DNA from 4 places in the Pantoea deleyi genome. Region 2 is predicted to be linked to each of the others. Evidence: riboswitches for the same ligand, from Rfam matches in the RefSeq annotation. Region 2 holds a riboswitch; each other region holds the start of a gene.
The links. A riboswitch is a leader RNA that binds a small molecule or an ion and turns the genes downstream of it on or off. The one in region 2 is predicted to bind thiamine pyrophosphate.
Positions count from the first base shown of each region.

Region 1 (4,799 bases), 520 kb from region 2:
AATCGTCAGGATGTCACTGAAGAGGATGGCGGCATCCAGCGGATAACGGCGCAGCGGCTGCAGGGTGACTTCACAGGCCAGCTCGGCGTTTTTACACAGCGACATAAAGTCACCCGCCTGGGCGCGCGTCGCTTTGTACTCCGGCAAATAGCGCCCGGCTTGTCGCATCATCCATACCGGCGTGACATCGACCGGCTGACGTAACAGGGCACGCAAATAACGATCGTTCTTCAGTTCACTCATCTCAACACTCTCTCAATAACAGGCGTGTAGTGTAGCACTTTCACGCTTCTGCGCGGCACAGGGCGACGGTATCTTCAATCAGGCGGCGTGCCACGGTGCCCGGCGGAGGCAGCAGCGGCAGATCGTCGAACCGGAACCAGGCCGCATCCAGCAGCTCTTTGCCGTCGTGCTGCAGATCGCCGCTCTCATACTCCGCCATAAAGGCGGTCATCAGCGATTGCGGGAAGGGCCACGGCTGGGAGGTCACGTAACGGACATTTTTGATGCGGATATTGCTCTCTTCCATCACCTCACGGGCGACGGCCTGCTCCAGCGTTTCGCCGACTTCGACAAACCCCGCCAGCACGGTGTAGACCTTGTTGCGATGCCGGGCATGGTTTGCCAGCAGGATCTCATCGCCGCGGCGGATAGCCACAATGATGCAGGGCGCGATCTGTGGATAGTAGCGTTCGCGGCAGTGACTGCACAGGCAGGCAAATTCATGTTTGCTGTGGTGCATTTCATGCCCGCAGTAGCCGCACCAGCGATGAGAGCGGTAGAACTCTGCCAGCTGCACGCCGCGCCCGGCCAGCTGAAACAGTTCCACATCCTGATCGATCAGCTGCCGTACCGAAAACATATCGGCTGGACGCGGCTCGCAAATCAGCCAGACTTTTTCACCCTGCCACTCCCCAATCGTCCGGGCTTTACTGCCCGTTAAGCCAAATTTTTCGGCGTTTCCGTGGGGTAAATCACCTTGTGGCAACCAAAGTTTCTGTTCATGGCTGACAATCCACCATCCAGCGTCTACGCTTGAGATTTCGCATTGCATTTATTTCGTCATCCTTAGCGTCAAATCGCACGCTGAAGCCCTGATGTTAAGTGTGTAGATAAACAACTATAACTCACATGGAGTTAGATATGCTTAACCAGTTAGAAGTCCTGGCTGAACGCGTAGGTGGCAGTAATGAACTGGTCGATTCATGGCTTGAAGCCCGTCGTCAGCTCCTGGTGAACTATTATCACCTCGTCGGTCTTAAACCCAACAAAGAGGCGCTGACGCGTCTGGATGAGCAGGCGCTGGACAACTTCTGTCACGGTCTGGTCGATTACCTCTCTGCAGGTCACTTCAGCATCTATGAGCGCGTCATCAACGAGATGAGTGGCGACAGCCCGATGATTGCCGCCGCGCAGATCTACCCGCCGCTGGAAGCGAACACCGAGCGTCTGATGCAGCTGTATGATGGTCACCTGCAGCAGGCGATTGACGATGAGAACTGCATGACCTTCCAGCAGGCGCTGTCCGAAGTGGGCGAAGTGCTGGAAGCGCGCTTTACGCTGGAAGATAAGCTGATTCAGCTTGCGTGGGATAATCAGCTGGCCAAACCGCCCGTTGCCAACGACAGCCAGATTGCCCGTCCGGCGTAATGCCGATTCACATCAGGGGTATTGTGATTATCCGGTAGCCCTTTTATGCTGAACAGGTTCTGAGGCCGGTACGCCAAAGGACCTTTTTTATTTGTGCGTTGAAATATCACGTTTTTACCGCTGAGGCCGCGCTAAGCGCCCGCGTAAAAACCGCTTCTTGTCGGAGTGCCCATCCGGGCTGAGACCGTTAATTCGGGATCCGCGGAACCTGATCAGGTTAGAACCTGCGAAGGGAACAAGAGTAATCAGTCGCTGTCTGCCAGCCGTTGTGCGCTGTCTGTACGCTTACTCCTTCCGAACTCCGGACAAGCATCGTTCCCCTTTAACAGGAAGATTGCTATGTCTGACCCTAAAATGACCCGTCGTGAACAACGCGCCCAGGCGCAGGAATTTATCCACTCCCTGCGGGGCGGCAGTGCGTTCCCCCGCTCCCGTCGTATCTGGATAACCGGCAGCCGGGACGATATCCGCGTGCCGATGCGGGAAATCGCGATGACGCCGACCCCTACCGGCGGCAGCAAAGACGCGCCACTCTATGAACAGAATGAAGCCGTGCCGGTCTATGACACGGCGGGTGCCTATGGCGACCCCGCCGCAGAGATCGACGTGCATCGGGGTCTGGCGAAGCTGCGCGCCGGCTGGATTGCTGAACGCGACGACAGTGAACCCCTAAGCCAGAACAGCTCCGGCTATACCCAGCAGCGACTGGCTGATGAGGGGCTGGACCACCTGCGCTTCGACCAGCTGCCAATCCCGCGACGCGCCCGGACAGGCCGCTGCGTCACGCAACTGCACTACGCCCGCCAGGGGATTGTTACCCCGGAGATGGAGTTCATCGCCCTGCGGGAAAATATGGGCCGGGATCGCATCCGCGCGGAGGTGCTGCTGCAACAGCATCCGGGCCACAGTTTTGGCGCACATCTGCCCGCTGCCATAACGCCCGAGTTCGTGCGGCAGGAGGTAGCGGCCGGTCGCGCCATCATCCCGGCCAATATCAACCACCCTGAATCGGAACCGATGATCATCGGCCGCAACTTTCTGGTAAAGGTCAACGCCAACATCGGCAATTCCGCGGTGACCTCTTCCATTGAAGAGGAAGTGGAGAAGCTGGTCTGGTCCACCCGCTGGGGCGCCGATACGGTGATGGATCTCTCCACCGGACGCTATATCCATGAAACGCGCGAATGGATCCTGCGCAACAGCCCGGTGCCCATCGGCACCGTCCCCATCTATCAGGCGCTGGAGAAAGTAAATGGCGTGGCCGAGTCACTGAACTGGGCGATCTTCCGGGATACGCTGCTTGAGCAGGCGGAACAGGGGGTGGATTACTTCACTATCCACGCGGGCGTGCTGCTGCGCTATGTGCCGATGACGGCGAAGCGGCTGACCGGCATTGTGTCACGCGGCGGTTCGATCATGGCGAAATGGTGCCTGTCGCACCATCAGGAGAACTTCCTCTATCAGCATTTCCGGGAAATCTGTGAAATCTGCGCCGCATATGACGTCTCCCTGTCGCTGGGTGACGGTTTACGTCCGGGTTCGATTCAGGATGCCAACGATGAGGCGCAGTTTGCCGAGCTGCGCACCCTGGGCGAACTGACCCGCATCGCCTGGGAATATGACGTTCAGGTGATGATTGAAGGGCCGGGCCATGTGCCGATGCATATGATCCGCCGCAACATGACCGAACAGCTCGACCTGTGCGATGAAGCGCCCTTCTACACGCTTGGCCCGCTGACTACCGATATCGCGCCCGGCTATGACCATTTCACTTCCGGTATCGGTGCCGCCATGATCGGCTGGTTTGGCTGCGCCATGCTCTGTTACGTTACCCCCAAAGAGCATCTGGGTCTGCCGAACAAGGAGGATGTGAAACAGGGATTGATTACCTACAAAATCGCGGCCCATGCCGCCGATCTGGCGAAAGGCCATCCGGGCGCGCAGATCCGCGATAACGCGATGTCCAAGGCGCGCTTTGAATTCCGCTGGGAGGACCAGTTCAATCTGGCCCTTGATCCCCACACTGCCCGGACGATGCATGACGAAACCCTGCCGCAGGAGTCGGGCAAGGTGGCGCACTTCTGCTCGATGTGTGGCCCGAAATTCTGCTCGATGAAAATTTCTCAGGAGGTGCGTGCGTTCGCCGCCCGCCAGGATACGCGCGCCGAGCCTGTCACCGTAGGCATGGCGCAGATGTCAGACCGATTTCGTCGCCACGGCGGTGAACTCTATCACCCCGCCGACACTCTGAAGGAGGATTAACGATGCCTGCATTTCCTGCTACCGCCCCGCGCCTGGGGCTTTATCCGGTGGTTGACAGCCCCGACTGGATCGCACGCCTGCTGGAGGCGGGCGTCCGCACGATCCAGCTGCGCATAAAAGATCAGCCCGAGGCGATCGCTGAGCCTGCCATCGCGCAGGCGATTGCGCTGGCTCAGCGCTACGATGCGCGCCTGTTTATCAACGATTACTGGGCGCTGGCGATAAAGCATCGGGCCTATGGCGTCCATCTGGGTCAGGAGGACCTGGATATCGCCGATCTTGACCGCATTCGGCAGGCCGGCTTACGGCTGGGGATCTCAACCCATGATGATGCGGAACTGGATCGCGCCCTGGCGATCCAGCCCTCTTACATCGCGCTGGGCCATATCTTCCCGACTCAGACCAAAGCGATGCCGTCTGCGCCACAGGGCCTCGAGCAGCTGAAACAGCATCTGGCCCGCCTGACCGACATCCCTACCGTGGCGATTGGCGGGATCTCGATAGCCCGTGCGCCCGGGGTGCTGGCCACTGGCGTGGGCAGCATTGCGGTGGTGAGCGCGATTACTCAGGCGGAGGACTGGCGTGCCGCAACCGCGACGCTGCTGGCGCTGACCGAAGGCGATGGGCAGGCATGCTGAGACCTGTCCCGCAGCGCGACGGCAAAACGGGTAACACCGGTACGCTCTGCGGAAAGCCTGTCGCAGAAGAGAACGTTGCCGCTGGCGTGTGCTGGTGCGGCAGCTTAACGTGGACGTCGTCAGGTTAAGGTTATCTGACCAAGGCCGGTTCACTCCTCTTGCCGGCCCTGCCTCCTTGTTCACGATGTCAGCGCGGAGGCCGGGCCTGGCGTCTCATGCTGGCAGGCGATCATCGCGCGTTCAACGGCC
Region 1 is NZ_CP071405.1:3,795,356-3,800,154, forward strand. It holds gene hemE (uroporphyrinogen decarboxylase) at 1-243, opposite strand, end outside; gene nudC (NAD(+) diphosphatase) at 284-1,054, opposite strand; gene rsd (sigma D regulator) at 1,144-1,650, shown strand; TPP riboswitch at 1,802-1,902, shown strand; gene thiC (phosphomethylpyrimidine synthase ThiC) at 1,990-3,912, shown strand; gene thiE (thiamine phosphate synthase) at 3,915-4,550, shown strand; gene J1C59_RS17845 (aminotransferase-like domain-containing protein) at 4,730-4,799, opposite strand, start outside.
Region 1: another riboswitch for thiamine pyrophosphate. It lies ahead of thiC (phosphomethylpyrimidine synthase ThiC); the one in region 2 lies ahead of thiB (thiamine ABC transporter substrate binding subunit).

Region 2 (4,799 bases):
CGCCCGCAGCTCAATCAGCCGCAGCCGGTTCCAGCCGCGGATATCCAGCGAATCACAGAGTCTGCCGTAACGCTCCGCCACATCCCGCATCGGGTTTTCCAGCACTTTCATGGCATAGGGAATGGCGATCAGCGCATTGGTAAAGATCACCAGCCCCTCTGCCGAATCGGGCAGGCCGATCGTGGCGTTGAACAGCAGGAAAAACCCGGTGGCGAGGACGATGCCGGGCATCGCCAGGATCAGCATCCCGCTGGTGTCGATCAACTGAGCGGCCACCGGGCGCTGACGCAGCCGCAGCTCACGGCTGCTCCACAGCAGCATCATGGTCAGCGCCACACAGAGCAGGCCCGCGCCGGTGGCGATACGCAGCGAGGTAAAAGTCGCCTGCCAGAGGGCTGGCTGCGCCAGTGCGCCCCGCACGCCGCCGTGCAGCCCCTCGACAATCACCGCCGCCAGCGGGGGCAGCAGCAGGAGCAGCGCCAGCAGGATCAGCAGCGTATCGATCAGCTGCGCCGCGCGCGAATCCTGCGGATCGCGCCAGCCGCTGAGCTGGCTGCTTCCGGCGGGGATCGCCTTGCTGAAGCGCTGACTGAGCAGCACCAGCGTCAGGCAGCAGCCGAGCTGGATCATCGCCAGCAGGGCGGCGCGGCCGGGATCGTAGTCATAACTCAGCGCCTGGAAGATCGCCAGTTCGATAGTGGTCGCCTGCGGACCGCCGCCCAGCGACAGCACGGTGGCAAAGCTGGCAAAGCAGAGCATAAAGATCAGCGCCCCGGCAGGCAGCAGCTGACGCCGCAGCCACGGCCACTCCAGCAGACGAAAGTGGTGCCAGCCGCGCAGGCCAAGCTGAGCCGCCAGCTGACGCTGCTCTGCCGGGATCTGCTCCAGCGCCTGCAGCAGCAGACGCGTCGCCAGCGGCAGGTTAAAGAAGACGTGCGCCAGCAGGATGCCCGACAGCCCGTAGGGCGAGAAGTGATAGCCGATCCCGGCCCACTGGCAGAGCTGCGCCAGCCAGCCGGTGCGTCCGTAAATCGTCAGCAGACCAAATATCGCCACCAGCACCGGCAGCACCAGGGTCATGGCGCACAGGCGCAGCAACAGCTGACGGCCGGGAAAGCGGCGGCGATAGAGCGCCCGCGCCAGCGGCAGGGCGGGCAGCAGCGACAGCAGTGCGGAGAGCAGCGCCTGACCGAATGAGAACGCGATGACATGGCGCAGGTAATCATCCTGCAACATGCTGCGCAGATCGGTTTCCGGTGCGGCGCTCCAGAGTGCGCCGAAGGCCAGAAACGCCACCAGGGTTAGCAGCAGCGTGGCGAACGATCCGGGCAGCAGCCAGCCCGGCATCAGCGACTGACTGCGCGTTGCCACTGGCTAATCCAGCCGGCGCGCTGGCTGGCGACCTCTTCCGGCGAGAACTGCAGCGCGGTGGCGGGCACCGTCAGGGCGTTAAAACCGGCGGGCAGCGGCGTGGCGGTCACCGGGTACATCCAGTTACCGGTCGGAATGGTGCGCTGGAAGTCGGGGGAGACCATAAACGTCATGAACTGCTGCGCCAGCTCGGGCTGCCTGCTGCTGGCTAACTGCGCGGCGACTTCGACCTGCAGATAGTGGCCTTCGGCAAACGGGGCGGCCGCATAGTTCTCTTTCTTCTCTTCGATGATGTGATAAGCCGGTGAGGTGGTGTAGCTCAGCACCAGATCGCTTTCCCCTTTCAGGAACAGGCCATAGGCCTCACTCCAGCCTTTGGTCACCGTCACGGTTTTCTGCGCCAGCTTCTGCCACGCCTGCGGTGCCTGAACGCCATAGACTTTCTGCATCCAGAGCAGCAGACCTAAGCCGGGGGTGCTGGTGCGGGGATCTTCGTAGATCACCCGCCACTTCTGCGGGCTGTCGACCAGCTCTTTCAGGCTTTTTGGCGGGTTTTTCAGCCGGGTCCTGTCATAGACAAAGGCGAAGTAGCCATAGTCAAAGGGGATGAAGGTCGTGTCATGCCAGCCGCCGGGCAGGGTTAATTTTGTGGTGTCGACCTGACTGCTGGCGAACAGGCCGGTTTTCTGCGCCGTCTGCACCAGATTGTTGTCCAGCCCCAGCACCACATCCGCCTTGCTGTTTTTGCCTTCCATCCTCACGCGGTTCAGCAGCGAGACGCCATCTTCCAGCGTGACAAATTTCAGCTCGCAGTTGCAGCGGGCTTCAAAGGCTTTTTTTACCGCCGGGCCGGGGCCCCAGTCGGCAGAGAAGGAGTCGTAGGTGTAGACCGTGAGAACCGGTTTTGCCGCCAGAACGGGGGCGGAGAGTAACAGCAGGACCGGCAGAACTTTCTTTAACACTTTGCGCTCCTTCAGGAGAATAGGGGATGAGTCGCAAAGGATCTGAGCACTGAGGCCTCTCAAATCCCTACGTCGGTATTAACCGAATCAGGTTCGACGGGTCTCTCTCAGCTGCTTGCTGGTGGCAGGCGGCACCCCGTTGAGAACGCCACATTCTAGTCATTTCATCGGCGTGGCGAAAGCGTTACAGCGCGGGTGGCGCGAACCAGGCCGATTTAAAATCGAACCAGCCCAGCGTATTCATCCGCACGCCGCGCATACTGCGCTGACCTTCGAGCAGCAGCCAGTGGTGAAACAGCGGATGCAGGCCCGCCTCTTCGACTAGCTGTTTGCTCCATTCGGCCAGCGGCAGCGTTTTCTCACGCCAGCGCGCCGCATCGCCCTGCCAGTCGACGGGCAGGCAGTGGTGCAGCAGCGGGATCTCATACAACTGCGCGAACAGCGAATAGTTGAGCGGCAGGGTGAAGTTCACGCTGCCGAGCCAGATGTCACTTTCCGCCTCGCCCTGATACCAGCTCTCGTAGTCGATCTCGCGGGTCACCAGCGTGACGCCATGCTGAGCCAGCAGGGGTCGCAGCGCATTGGCAATGCCTTCATGCTCCACATGCTGGCTGTACCAGGTCAGCGTCAGGTGGGTCAGGCCGGGCGGCTTCTCAACCGGCGTCAGGTCGCGGCGGTGATGCCAGCGCGGCAGCAGGCCATAGGCCGGGAACCAGTAGCGCTGATACCCGACGCCCGCGTGGTTGAGCAGGGCGATGGGGTTAAACAGATAGCTCACCCAGCGCCGGACCGCCGCGTCGCGGCCCTGCGCGGAACGCTGGTCGAACAGCAGGTAGTAGCATCCCTCCTCCAGGCGACTCTCCTCCTGAACCTCATCAGCGCTCTCGCTGTCGCCCTGCAGACGGACACCGGCATAGACCAGCTCATCGCTGATGTCGGGCAGCACCCAGATAGAGACATCGTCGATCAGGGCGCGAAAACCAAAATAGTCATCAAAGGCTTCAATTTTCAGCTGGCTCGCCTGATTGCGGATCACCCGGTAGGGGCCGGTGCCCACCGGCTGGCGGGCAAAATCGGCTAGGGTGGGCCATTCGCGTGGCAGGATCATCGCGCTCACGCTGCCCAGCAGCCAGGGCAGCCACGCGTCGGGCTGGCTTAAGTGGATGTCGAGCGTCCAGGGGGCGGGCGAGGCGATCTCTGCAATATGGGAGAAGAGCGGGTGAGGGCGCTGACGCGCCAGCGTGGCCAGCACATCCTCCATCTCCAGCTCTCTGCCGTGATGAAAACGAATCGCCGGACGCAGAAAGAAGCGCCAGTGTAGCGGCGAGGTCTGCTGCCAGTGATGGGCAATGTCCGGCTCGACTTCCCCGTTTTCCTCATTTATTCGCGTCAGGCCGTTGAAGATCTGGCGGGCAATATGGGTCTCCGAGCGTCGCAGCGGCGAGCCGGGCAGCAGGTTGAGCAGCGGCCGGTAGTAGAGCACCCGCAGGATATGCTTGCCCTGGCGGAAGCTGCGGCCCAGATGCGCGCCGATCATCTGGCGTACCTGATTTTTGTCCCCGACCAGCTGAACCAGCTGATCGATACGATCCTGATCCAGCAGATCCTCGGCGCGCTGCTGCTGTAAGGCCAGCCCGGTGTAGCAGAAGGTGAGCACCGAGCGTTTGCCGCGACCGGCCTCAGCCTGCCAGATCAGCCAGCCTGCGGCCTGCATGCGGTTGAGCAGGTTGCGCATATGGCGGCGCGAGCAGTGCAGCCGATCGGCCAGCTCGCTCAGGGTGATCGCCTGCGTCTGCCCCTGACAGCTCTGCCACAGGCGGATGAACTGCTGCTTCAGACGTGATGAGGACATAAAAGGGGAACTCCCGCTGAAAAGCGCTCTGTTTTTCCTGCCTCATTTTAAGAGCAAACTTTGTGCGATGGGAAGAGCGGGAGGCATTCCCCAGGGAATGGCGTTCGACCCTCACGTCGCGCTTCAGCGCGGTGCTTTTCTGAGTAGGGTGCATTTTCACCGCCAGCAGAGGATCTCTGCTGGCTTTTTTCATGCTGCGCGGTATCGTCTACCCTTCTTTTTTTCCCCGTTTGTCCTGTAAGGGATTTCGCTATGAAATCGCTGTTAACGCGGCAGCGCCGCATCAATCCGGTTTATCTCGCCTTTATGGTCGCCTCTTTTATGCTGGGCGTGGCCGGTGCATTGCAGGCGCCGACCCTCAGCCTGTTTCTGACGCGCGAGGTGCAGGCGCGCCCCTTCTGGGTCGGCCTGTTCTTTACCATCAATGCGGTGGCCGGGATCGTGGTGAGTATGCTGGTGGCAAAGCGCTCTGACAGTGTAGGCGACCGGCGTCATATCATTCTCTTCTGCTGCCTGATGGCGCTGGCCAATGCGCTGCTGTTCGCCTTTACCCGACACTACTTGACGCTGCTCACCCTGGGCGTACTGCTGTCGGCGCTGGCCAGCGTGTCCAT
Region 2 is NZ_CP071405.1:3,275,486-3,280,284, reverse strand. It holds gene thiP (thiamine/thiamine pyrophosphate ABC transporter permease ThiP) at 1-1,371, opposite strand, end outside; gene thiB (thiamine ABC transporter substrate binding subunit) at 1,347-2,333, opposite strand; TPP riboswitch at 2,380-2,482, opposite strand; gene sgrR (HTH-type transcriptional regulator SgrR) at 2,518-4,185, opposite strand; gene J1C59_RS15520 (MFS transporter) at 4,438-4,799, shown strand, end outside.

Region 3 (4,799 bases), on a different replicon from region 2:
ATGCGCCTCCACCCGACACGCCGGATTCCGCTCCGCCAGCGCGCGCTGCGCGCACAGGGCTTTGGGCTGCCCCACATCCTCAACGCCGAACAGCGTCTGCCGATGAAGGTTGTGCAGTTCGACGCAGTCACCATCGTAAAGACGGATGAAGCCTGTGCCCGCGCCCGCCAGTAACGGCAGCAGCGCCGCGCTGAGTCCGCCCGCCCCCACCACCAGAACCCGCGCCCGGCTCAGCCGCTGCTGGCCCGCGTCGCCGATCTCCGGCAGCATGGTCTGTCGCTGATAACGATCCATCGCCGCTCCTTAACTGAACTGTGCCAGCCCGAAAATCGGCGTCGAGGCCGATGCCATATCACGAGGCTCCATCAGCCCCGCCTCAAATGCCTCGCGTCCGCCGTGAATCGCGGCGGCAAAGGCCCCGGCCATCCGCGCCGGATCGCGTGCTTTGGCGACCGCCGTGTTGAGCAGCACGCCGTCGAAGCCCATCTCCATCGCCTGCGCCGCCTGGCCCGGTGCGCCAATGCCCGCATCGATAATCAGCGGCACATCGCTGAACCAGGCGCGCATGGCGCGCAGCCCTTCGATGTTGCGCAGTCCCTGGCCGGAGCCGATCGGCGCGCCCCAGGGCATCAGCAGTTCGCAGCCCGCCTCCAGCAGTTTTTCGCCCACGATCAGATCTTCCGTGGTGTAGGGAAACACCTGAAAACCCTCCGCGCAGAGGATCCGGGCCGCTTCCACCAGCGCAAAGGGGTCGGGCTGCAGCGTATCGGCGTGACCGATCACCTCCAGCTTGATCCACGGGGTGCCGAAGAGTTCGCGCGCCATCTGCGCCGTCGTCACCGCCTCTTTGACCGTGTGGCAGCCCGCGGTGTTGGGCAGAATCCGTTTATTCACCTGTTGCAGCAGCGAGCGGAAAGCCCCGCCTTCGCTGCCCTCGCGGCGAAGGCTGACGGTAATGATTTCCGTGCCGGAGGCGTCGATCGCCTGGTGAAGGATCTCCGGCGAGGGATACCCGGCGGTGCCGAGCAGGAAGCGCGACTGAGGTTCGAACTGATAGAACATGATTATCCTCCCTGCATCGGTGACAGAACTTCGACCTGACAACCCGCCTCAAGCTGCTGGCTGGCATAGCCGCTGCGCGGCACAAACGCACCGTTCAGGGCGGTAGCGACGCTGCGCGGATCGATCTGCTGCTCCGTCATCAGTTCTGCCAGCGTGCTGGCAGCGGTTTCGATTGTGCGTCCATTGAGTTCAACCCGCATGTGTCATCTCCTGAGTCAGTTGCAGCATAAGTTTTTCAGCCATGATCGGGGCCAGCAGGAAGCCGTGGCGGTAGAGGCCATTCAGCGAAAAACGGCCCTCTTCGTAGCGCACCTCCGGCAGGTTCTGCCGGTAGGCGGGACGCAGACCGGTGCCGCTCTCCACAATGCGGGCTTCGGCCAGCGCCGGATGCAGGCTGTAGGCGGCGCTGAGCAACTCCATCATCGCCCTGGCGCTAATCGGGCTGCTGTCGTGGCTTTCGACCATGGTCGCCCCCAGCATGAAGTGCCCCCCGGCACGCGGCACCAGATAGCAGGGAAAACGGGGATGCAGCAGCCGTACCGGACGGGAAAGCTGGATGTCGGACGTCTGCAGGATCACCATTTCGCCCCGCACCGCGCGCAGTGCGGGCTGCTGTGCGGCGGCGTGAATGCCACGGCAGTCGATGATTTTTCCGGCAGGTTGTCCGCTGTGAAAGGCAACGCCCGCCTGCTGCAGGGTGTCGCGCAGCTGCTGCATCGCCCGGCGTGGATCGAGATGCGCTTCCCGGGCAAAGAACAGGCCGCGGGCAAAACGGTTTTCCAGCGCAGGCTCGATTTCGCCGGGCGTGACCCACTGATGCGCCTGGGTCAGGCTGGCAAAGCGAATGAGTTCGCGACTGTCACGCGGCGGCGCCACTACCAGCGTGCCCTGCTGCGCTACGCCCGCCACGCGCTTCGCCCACCAGCCGGCCGCGTGCTGGCCCCAGGTGATCACCTCCGGCGGCGCACTCTCGGCTTCGCACCAGGGCGCGAGCATCCCGCCCGCCCAGTGGGACGCGGCACGGCACGCTGGCTGCGTAATGATTTCGACCGTTTCTCCGCGCTCCATCAGCAGCGTGGCGACGCACAGCCCGGCCACGCCGCTGCCGAGCACCGACCAGCGGCTCATGACCGCCATCCGGCAGGAAGAGAAGGTTTCAGGATGAGATTTTTCACATTGCCCTCGTTTTGGTTAACGAAGACCCGTGATACAGAGGGAAAAGGCAAAGGCGCATGTGCCCCTGCGGCAAGTATCGGCTGCGATACCCGTCTTCCTACGCCAGTATCAACTGGGTCAGGTTCTAAGGGTCGCTAAGCCGCGCGATGCGCTATTAGCCTCTCAGTCTCTCCGGCGAGACTCCCCTGACGGCTCTAGTTGTAAGTTAAGCGGGCGGGTTCGTCAAGACGCGGGCACAAAGCAGGGGCAGAAAAGCGCGGGGAAAGAAAAGAGACAGGCAACCCCGGTTCGTTTGACGACGCCAGGGCGCCAGGGCGATCAGAGCGCCTGCAGCGCCTGTGTCAGGGTCTCAGTGACTTCGCGGATACGCGGTTCGGCGCGGCGGTAGTAGGTCCACTTACCGACTTTGCTGGCTTCGACCAGACCGGCACTCTGCAGGGCCTTGAGGCATAACGAGGTGGCGGGCTGTGATAAGCCCGCCTTGTCCTGGATGAGGCTGGCGCAGACACCGTACTGATCGAAGGGATAGAGCTGCGAATAGCCCGCAAACGCCTCGTCAGGTTCTTTAAGCCACTTCAGCACGGCCACACGCGTCGGGTTGGCCAGCAGCTTCAGGGCATTTTCCGGGGACATGCCGCCTCACAGAGTATCAGGATGGGTAAAAAGGATAGTCAGTATACCCTTTCTCACCGCCGCCATACAGCGAGGCGTGGTCCACCGCGTTCAGGGCATAACCCGACCGGATACGCGCAGGCAGATCGGGGTTGGCGATGAAGCTGCGGCCAAACCCAAACAGATCACCCCAGCCTTTTTCCAGCATCTGCTGCGCTTTCTCTGCGGTGTAGCGGCCGGAATAGATGATCGGTGAACGGAAGGTGTCGCGCAGTGCGATGCGGAAACTCTCCGGCATCGCCGGGCTGTTATCCCAGTCCGCTTCGGCGATGGAGAGATAGCCGACTTCCAGCGTATTCAGCAGCTGCGCAGCGTGGATATAGGTGGCGTGTGGATCGCGTTCAACCAGACCGAGGTAAACGCGCTCTTCGTCGGTGCTCGAAAACAGCGGCGCAAACCGGACGCCAACCCGATGGCTGCCAAAGACTGCGCTGACGGCCTGAACCACTTCACGCAGGAAGCGCAGACGCTTCTCTGCCGAGCCGCCATATTCATCCGTGCGGAAGTTTGTCTGCGCCGAAATAAACTGGTTGATCAGATAACCGTTGGCAGCATGCAGCTCAACGCCGTCGAATCCGGCAGCTTTAGCGTTCTCCGCCGCACGCCGGTAGAGCGCCACGATCTCTTTGACTTCGCAGGTGGTCAGCTCGCGTGGCTCGCTGGGTGCGGTCAGCATCCCGGTACCCGGTCCGGTTTCGATAAATACCCGGACGTTATCGGCAGCGATGGCCGAGGGGGCAACCGGTGCCTCATTGCCCGGCTGAAGCGCATTGTGAGAGACGCGGCCTACGTGCCAGAGCTGGCAGAAAATCGTGGCGCCCTGCTGATGCACCGCCTCTGTCACCTTTTTCCAGCCCGCGATCTGCGCCTCACTGTGGATGCCCGGCGTCCAGGCGTAGCCCTGCCCGCGTGGCTCAATCTGGGTACCTTCGGTGATCATCAGCCCGGCACTGGCACGCTGGCGGTAATACTCCACCATCATCTCGCCGGGGATATTGCCCGGCTGTTCGCTGCGGCAGCGGGTCAGCGGCGGCAGGACGATGCGGTTACGAAGGCTGAGATCGCCCAGGGTCAGGGGGCTGAACAGTGACGGCATAAAAAAATCCTCGGATGCGTGAAAAGCCGTCATTATATTTACACATTTAAATTTGTAAATGTGTAATCGCTTTTTTTATCTGAGGCTCGCCGGGACGGGCACCCGCTGATATCCAGCCTGTTTCAGCGGCAGGATGAGGCGAAGCATTAACACCGCTTTTAAGCGAACGCCTGTCCCGGCGGACGCACACGACAGAGGTTTTCCGCAGACGGACGGCGTCCTCATCCGCCTCTCCTGTGCACCCCGCATCCGCGTATTGTGACGAATCGCCCTTTTGTCGCTTATTATGGTCATCGCCTTGAGTCGTGCGCGACAGAGACACGGTTTCTGCGCGCTTCCTTCCGCAGGATTCAGCCAGAGGAAACGTCGTGAATAACCCCCTCGCGTTAGACGCGCTCGGACCACGTATCTCTATTATGGGGCCATCGAACAGTGGAAAATCGACCCTGGCAGAGGCGATTTCCCGCAAAACCGCGTTACCCGCCGTCTATCTTGATCAGCTTCACCATGTGCCGGGAAGTCAGTGGCAACCCAGAGCCACAGCCGAATTTTTGCAGCTGCATACTGAAGCGGTGAGGCAGGAGAGATGGGTGATCGAGGGAAATTACACCCGATGCATTGAAGAGCGACTCGCTCGCGCCACGGGGCTGATTCTGCTGGATGTCAGCGTGCCCGTGGCCCTGCTGAGGTACATCCGCAGGTGCTACTCCTCTGCCCCGCGCATTGGCGGGCTGGGTTCGGGCCGCGATCCCATAACCCTGGCGATGCTGAAATATATTACCCGCACCGCCCC
Region 3 is NZ_CP071407.1:374,529-379,327, forward strand. It holds gene J1C59_RS20970 (HesA/MoeB/ThiF family protein) at 1-294, opposite strand, end outside; gene J1C59_RS20975 (thiazole synthase) at 304-1,062, opposite strand; gene thiS (sulfur carrier protein ThiS) at 1,065-1,262, opposite strand; gene J1C59_RS20985 (FAD-dependent oxidoreductase) at 1,252-2,190, opposite strand; TPP riboswitch at 2,316-2,435, opposite strand; gene J1C59_RS20990 (ArsR/SmtB family transcription factor) at 2,557-2,871, opposite strand; gene J1C59_RS20995 (alkene reductase) at 2,888-4,006, opposite strand; gene J1C59_RS21000 (P-loop NTPase family protein) at 4,375-4,799, shown strand, end outside.
Region 3: another riboswitch for thiamine pyrophosphate. It lies ahead of J1C59_RS20985 (FAD-dependent oxidoreductase); the one in region 2 lies ahead of thiB (thiamine ABC transporter substrate binding subunit).

Region 4 (4,799 bases), 1.9 Mb from region 2:
TGCTTCAGCAGACGATTACGCTGGCAGGGCCGCTGCGCATTCTGGATGAGCGCTGGTCAATGGAGAGTCATGCCACCATCAGTTATCGCTTACCGCCCACAATTTAATTATTCCAGCCAGATTTATCCTGCTTCTGTTTTCTATTCACCGCTCTCCGGAGCGGTTTTTTAATTAAACCTTTAACGTTAATGGCTCTTTTGTTTTTTATATTTTGCACACAGTCACAGTTGCTATATTTAATAATTAGCCAGTAAAAAATGATAAAATTATATTCATGCGCTTTCGGTTATTCTATGACCATAAAAAGGATTACTACCATAAAGGGAAAAGACGATGAAAGCGATGATGAAAAAACAGGCGTTAGCCAGTGCAGTAATGATTTCTGCTATGCCACTTTCTGCCTTTGCGTTAGATTTCTCATCCACGGGCGTGGATATTCGTGAAGCCTATACCACCGGCAGTAAAATGTTCCAGACCCGACTGCAGATTTCAACCGTGATTAATGACAGTGTTTCTTTCTCATATCAGAACACGATCAACAACGGCAGTAATTACACTGAATTTAAGAACAACTACTCAGAGGTAGAAGTCACCTACGCGATTCCGCTGACAGACCGGTTTTCGTTTATTCCCGACATGGTCTTCAGCTGGGGGCACAAGGGCAGTCACATCGATCCCTACCTGAAGTTTAATTATCAACTCAGCCCTCAGTTCGGCGTGATGGCCGGGTATCGCTACTATCACTACAACTATAAAACACCCTGCCTGGATGACAGTCTGCAACGAAACAGCTCGCACGAATATGATCTATGGCTGAACTGGCAGGTCACGGATAAGTTATTTGTTAACTATAACCCGGTCTATCTGCAGAAGCAGAACGATTTTCACTTCGGAAATAACAAAAAAGATATGTGGCAGCATACGCTCTATCTTAGCTACCAGTATGACTCACACTGGAAACCTTTTGGTGATATTTCCGATCTGGGTCGGGCAGGAAACGGTGATAAAGAGTACCGGATGCGTATCGGCCTGAAATATCTGTTCTGAAGCATTCTCTCTGGCGGGTCGGCGTAGATTTTAAACGTGCCTTCCCGCCAGAAAATACGGTTTCGCTGACGGATAGATTCAGCCAGTTAACTGGCACGATTCTGCTCCTGATAACGGCTGCGGTAGGCTTTCGGGGTCAGATTATAAGTTTTCCTGAAGACCAGATAGAAATACTGAACAGAGGGATAACCCGCAATCAGTGAGATCTCTTTCATCGGGAGATCTGTGGTGATGAGTAAGTTGCGGGCATGTTCGATTTTTTCATTATGAATGACGGTGTGAATGGTCGCACCCAGATGCGCTTTAAAACGGATTTCCAGACTGGTTCGTGAAATACCGGTAAAACTGATGACCTGTTCAGCCTTGATACCCTTACAGGCATTATCGCGGATAAAGTTCATTGCCCGGATAACATAGGGATCGACAATAGAACGATAATTGCTCGAACGGCGTTCCACCAGTTTCAGCGGGGGAACCACCACGCGCTGCAACGGCAAGGACTCTCCCTTTAAGAGTTTATGAAGAATTTCAGCCGCGCAGGAACCCATTTTTATTGCGCCATGAACCACGGAGGAGAGACTGATGCCCGACAGATGTTGCGTTAACTCTTCATTGTCGATGCCAATAATGGCTAACTTTTCCGGCACCGGGATCCCTATATTTTCACAAATCTGCAGTAAATGTCTGGCGCGGGAATCTGTCACCGCGACGATGCCGGTGCCCTCTGGCAGAGACGTTACCCAGTCAGCCAACTGGTTCTGCGCCGTCTGCCAGTTATCGATAGTGATATCATGGCCGCGATAAATTAATCCGGTCCGGTCCTTTTGCTGCAGGATCGCAGCAAATGCGTTCTCACGTTCGGTTGCCCAGCGTTTATCCGGACAGGCAGGGAAGCTGTACAGGGCAAAATGTTCCATACCCTTGTTAATCAGATGCTCCAGCGCAGTCGCGACCAGGCTGTAGTTATCAGTAGCCACATAGTGCAGATTCGGAAAAGCCTTTCCGGAGGAGTAGGAGCCACCAATACCGACAACAGGCATGGTCAGCTTATTGAGTTCCTGTTCAACCGCCAGCACATCGCAGTCAGCAATGACACCATCCACGTTCCAGCCATTGATGCTGTCAATGTTACTGCGGAAATCGTCTGCGATGTAAACATCCCACAGGGCACGGGAACGCTGCAGGTATTTACCCACGCCCTCGATTATCTGGCGGTCATACGCCTTATTCGCATTAAATAAGAGCGCGATATGAAAGGTCTTCTCCATTCCGTCAGCCTCCCTGGCAGGTTTATCCTGCACTGTGAATAGCACAGGTCGGTGCTTTCTTTAACCGTTTTGTGTTTGTCCTGTAAGCTGGCGCACTCTTTTTCTGCGTTGCGTGAAAAAAGTCCAGTGCGGCAACACGTGCAGTGTGTGAAAAAGATAAATGCCCAGATTGATCAGACAGTTAACCTGTATAGGTAATCTGGAACGCGACAGGTGAAAGTTGCGCGAAATAAACGGGATCGCCTGGTAAAGTGTTACGGGTTTCTTCGCGAATCCGGATGTGGCAGAAGCGGGGCAGCGCAGACTGCCCGAGCGGTTTCTGCCGGTGAGTGAGGACGCCAACGGAGTCCGGGAGTGATGCCGTAATCGTGCGGTATGCGTTTACAGGACCGCCTGCTGACATTACTATCCTGACTGACTGAATTTAGTTAAACGACTCGGGGTGCCCTTCTTTGTGAAGGCTGAGAAATACCCGTATTACCTGATCTGGATAATGCCAGCGTAGGGAAGTCTGATGCCTGACCGCATTCGCCTTCTTGTTCGCCGGTTGGGAGCTATGATGTCACAGCCATCTCAACACCTTTCCGCCGCGCACTTCGCGCCTTTTCTGCACGCTTTTCGCCGTCACTCACCGCTGGTGCACTGTATGACCAATGAGGTGGTACAGAACTTTACCGCCAACGTGCTGCTGGCTCTGAACGCCTCTCCGGCGATGGTTATCGATGCTGGCGAAGCCGCTGAGTTCAGCCGCTTTGCCGATGCGCTCCTCATCAATGTCGGCACTCTGACCCGCGAGCGTCAGCAGGCGATGCAGGCCGCCGTCACTGCCGCCCGGGAGGCAGGCACCCCCTGGACGCTCGACCCGGTGGCGGTCGGCGCACTGACGCTGCGCAGTGACTTCTGCCAGCAGTTATTGAGTCAGGAACCGGCCGTGATCCGCGGTAACGCCTCAGAGATTCTGGCGCTGGCAAAGCAGGCCAGTGGCGGACGCGGCGTGGATACGCTGCATCAGGCGGATGCGGCGCTCGATGCCGCCCGGCAGCTCGCCACCACCTGGCGCACGCTGGTCATCGTCAGTGGGGAGGTGGATTACGCTACCGACGGTACGCGGATCGTTGCGCTTCGCGGCGGCTCGCCCCTGATGACGCGGGTAGTCGGCACCGGCTGCGCGCTCTCAGCGGTCGTGGCGGGGTTCAGCAGCCTGCCCGGCGACCGGCTGTTAAACGTGGCCGCCGCCTGTCAGGTCATGTCGTCAGCGGGGGAGAGGGCGGCGTCACAGGCCGCCGCGCCGGGCAGTTTTGCCACGGCGTTTGTTGATGCACTCTGGACGCTGGAGGCACAGCATGAAACGCATTAATGCCCTGACGATTGCCGGGACCGATCCCAGCGGTGGCGCCGGGATCCAGGCCGATCTCAAAACGTTCTCCGCGCTGGGTGCCTATGGCACCAGTGTTATTACCGCGCTGGTGGCACAGAATACCTGCGGCGTGCAGTCGGTCTGCCGTATCGATCCGGACTTCGTCACCGCTCAGCTCGACTCGGTGCTGAGTGATATCCGCATCGACAGTGCGAAAATTGGCATGCTGTCGGAAACGGCTATCGTGGAACAGGTGGCCGCCCGCCTGAAGCAGGCGGCGATCCCCTTTGTGGTGCTGGATACGGTGATGGTGGCGAAAAGCGGGGATGCGCTGCTTTCCCCGGACGCCGTGGCCAGTGTCCGTGAGCTGTTATTGCCACAGGTCTCGCTGATCACCCCTAATCTGCCGGAAGCGGCGGCCTTGCTGGATTGTGCTCTCGCCACCGACGAAGCGGAGATGCGCGAGCAGGGGCGGGCACTGCTCGCGCTGGGCTGTCAGGCCGTGCTGATGAAGGGCGGTCATCTGGCGACGGGCGAAAGCCCGGACTGGCTGATCGCCCCCGGCGCAGAGCAGCGATTCAGCACCCCGCGCGTCAACACCCGGCATACGCACGGCACGGGGTGTACCCTGTCGGCGGCGTTAGCGGCTCTGCGTCCGCGCCATGCTGACTGGGCAGACACCCTTGCAGAGGCGAAAAGCTGGCTGCAGCAGGCGCTGCTGCAGGCGGATTCACTGGAGGTCGGCAAGGGCATCGGGCCGGTTCACCATTTTCATCAATGGTGGTAGTGATGCAGCCCCTCATCGTCCTGGCAGGCGATGAGGGCGTGACTCAGGGCGTTTCGAACCAGGCGCTGTTGCGCTCGGCAATCGGAGTGATAGAGAAGATCATCTCCTGCAGGTGCAGACGCATGGCCGTTTCGGCCGCCTCCGCATCGTGAGACGTCAGCGCGGCAAAAATCTCTTCATGCTGCTCAATCAGCTTTTCCGGCGGGGAGACTTCACTCAGCGTCAGGAACCGGACCCGGTCCATGGCGGCTTTGATGTTCTCCACCGTTTCCCAGGCGAGCCTGCAGTCAATGCTTTCTGCAATCAGACGATGAAACTCATCGTCCAGGCTGAGAAACGC
Region 4 is NZ_CP071405.1:1,396,638-1,401,436, forward strand. It holds gene J1C59_RS06595 (glycoside hydrolase family 3 N-terminal domain-containing protein) at 1-107, shown strand, start outside; gene J1C59_RS06600 (oligogalacturonate-specific porin KdgM family protein) at 334-1,047, shown strand; gene J1C59_RS06605 (XylR family transcriptional regulator) at 1,134-2,315, opposite strand; TPP riboswitch at 2,744-2,840, shown strand; gene thiM (hydroxyethylthiazole kinase) at 2,875-3,672, shown strand; gene thiD (bifunctional hydroxymethylpyrimidine kinase/phosphomethylpyrimidine kinase) at 3,659-4,459, shown strand; gene J1C59_RS06620 (GntR family transcriptional regulator) at 4,503-4,799, opposite strand, start outside.
Region 4: another riboswitch for thiamine pyrophosphate. It lies ahead of thiM (hydroxyethylthiazole kinase); the one in region 2 lies ahead of thiB (thiamine ABC transporter substrate binding subunit).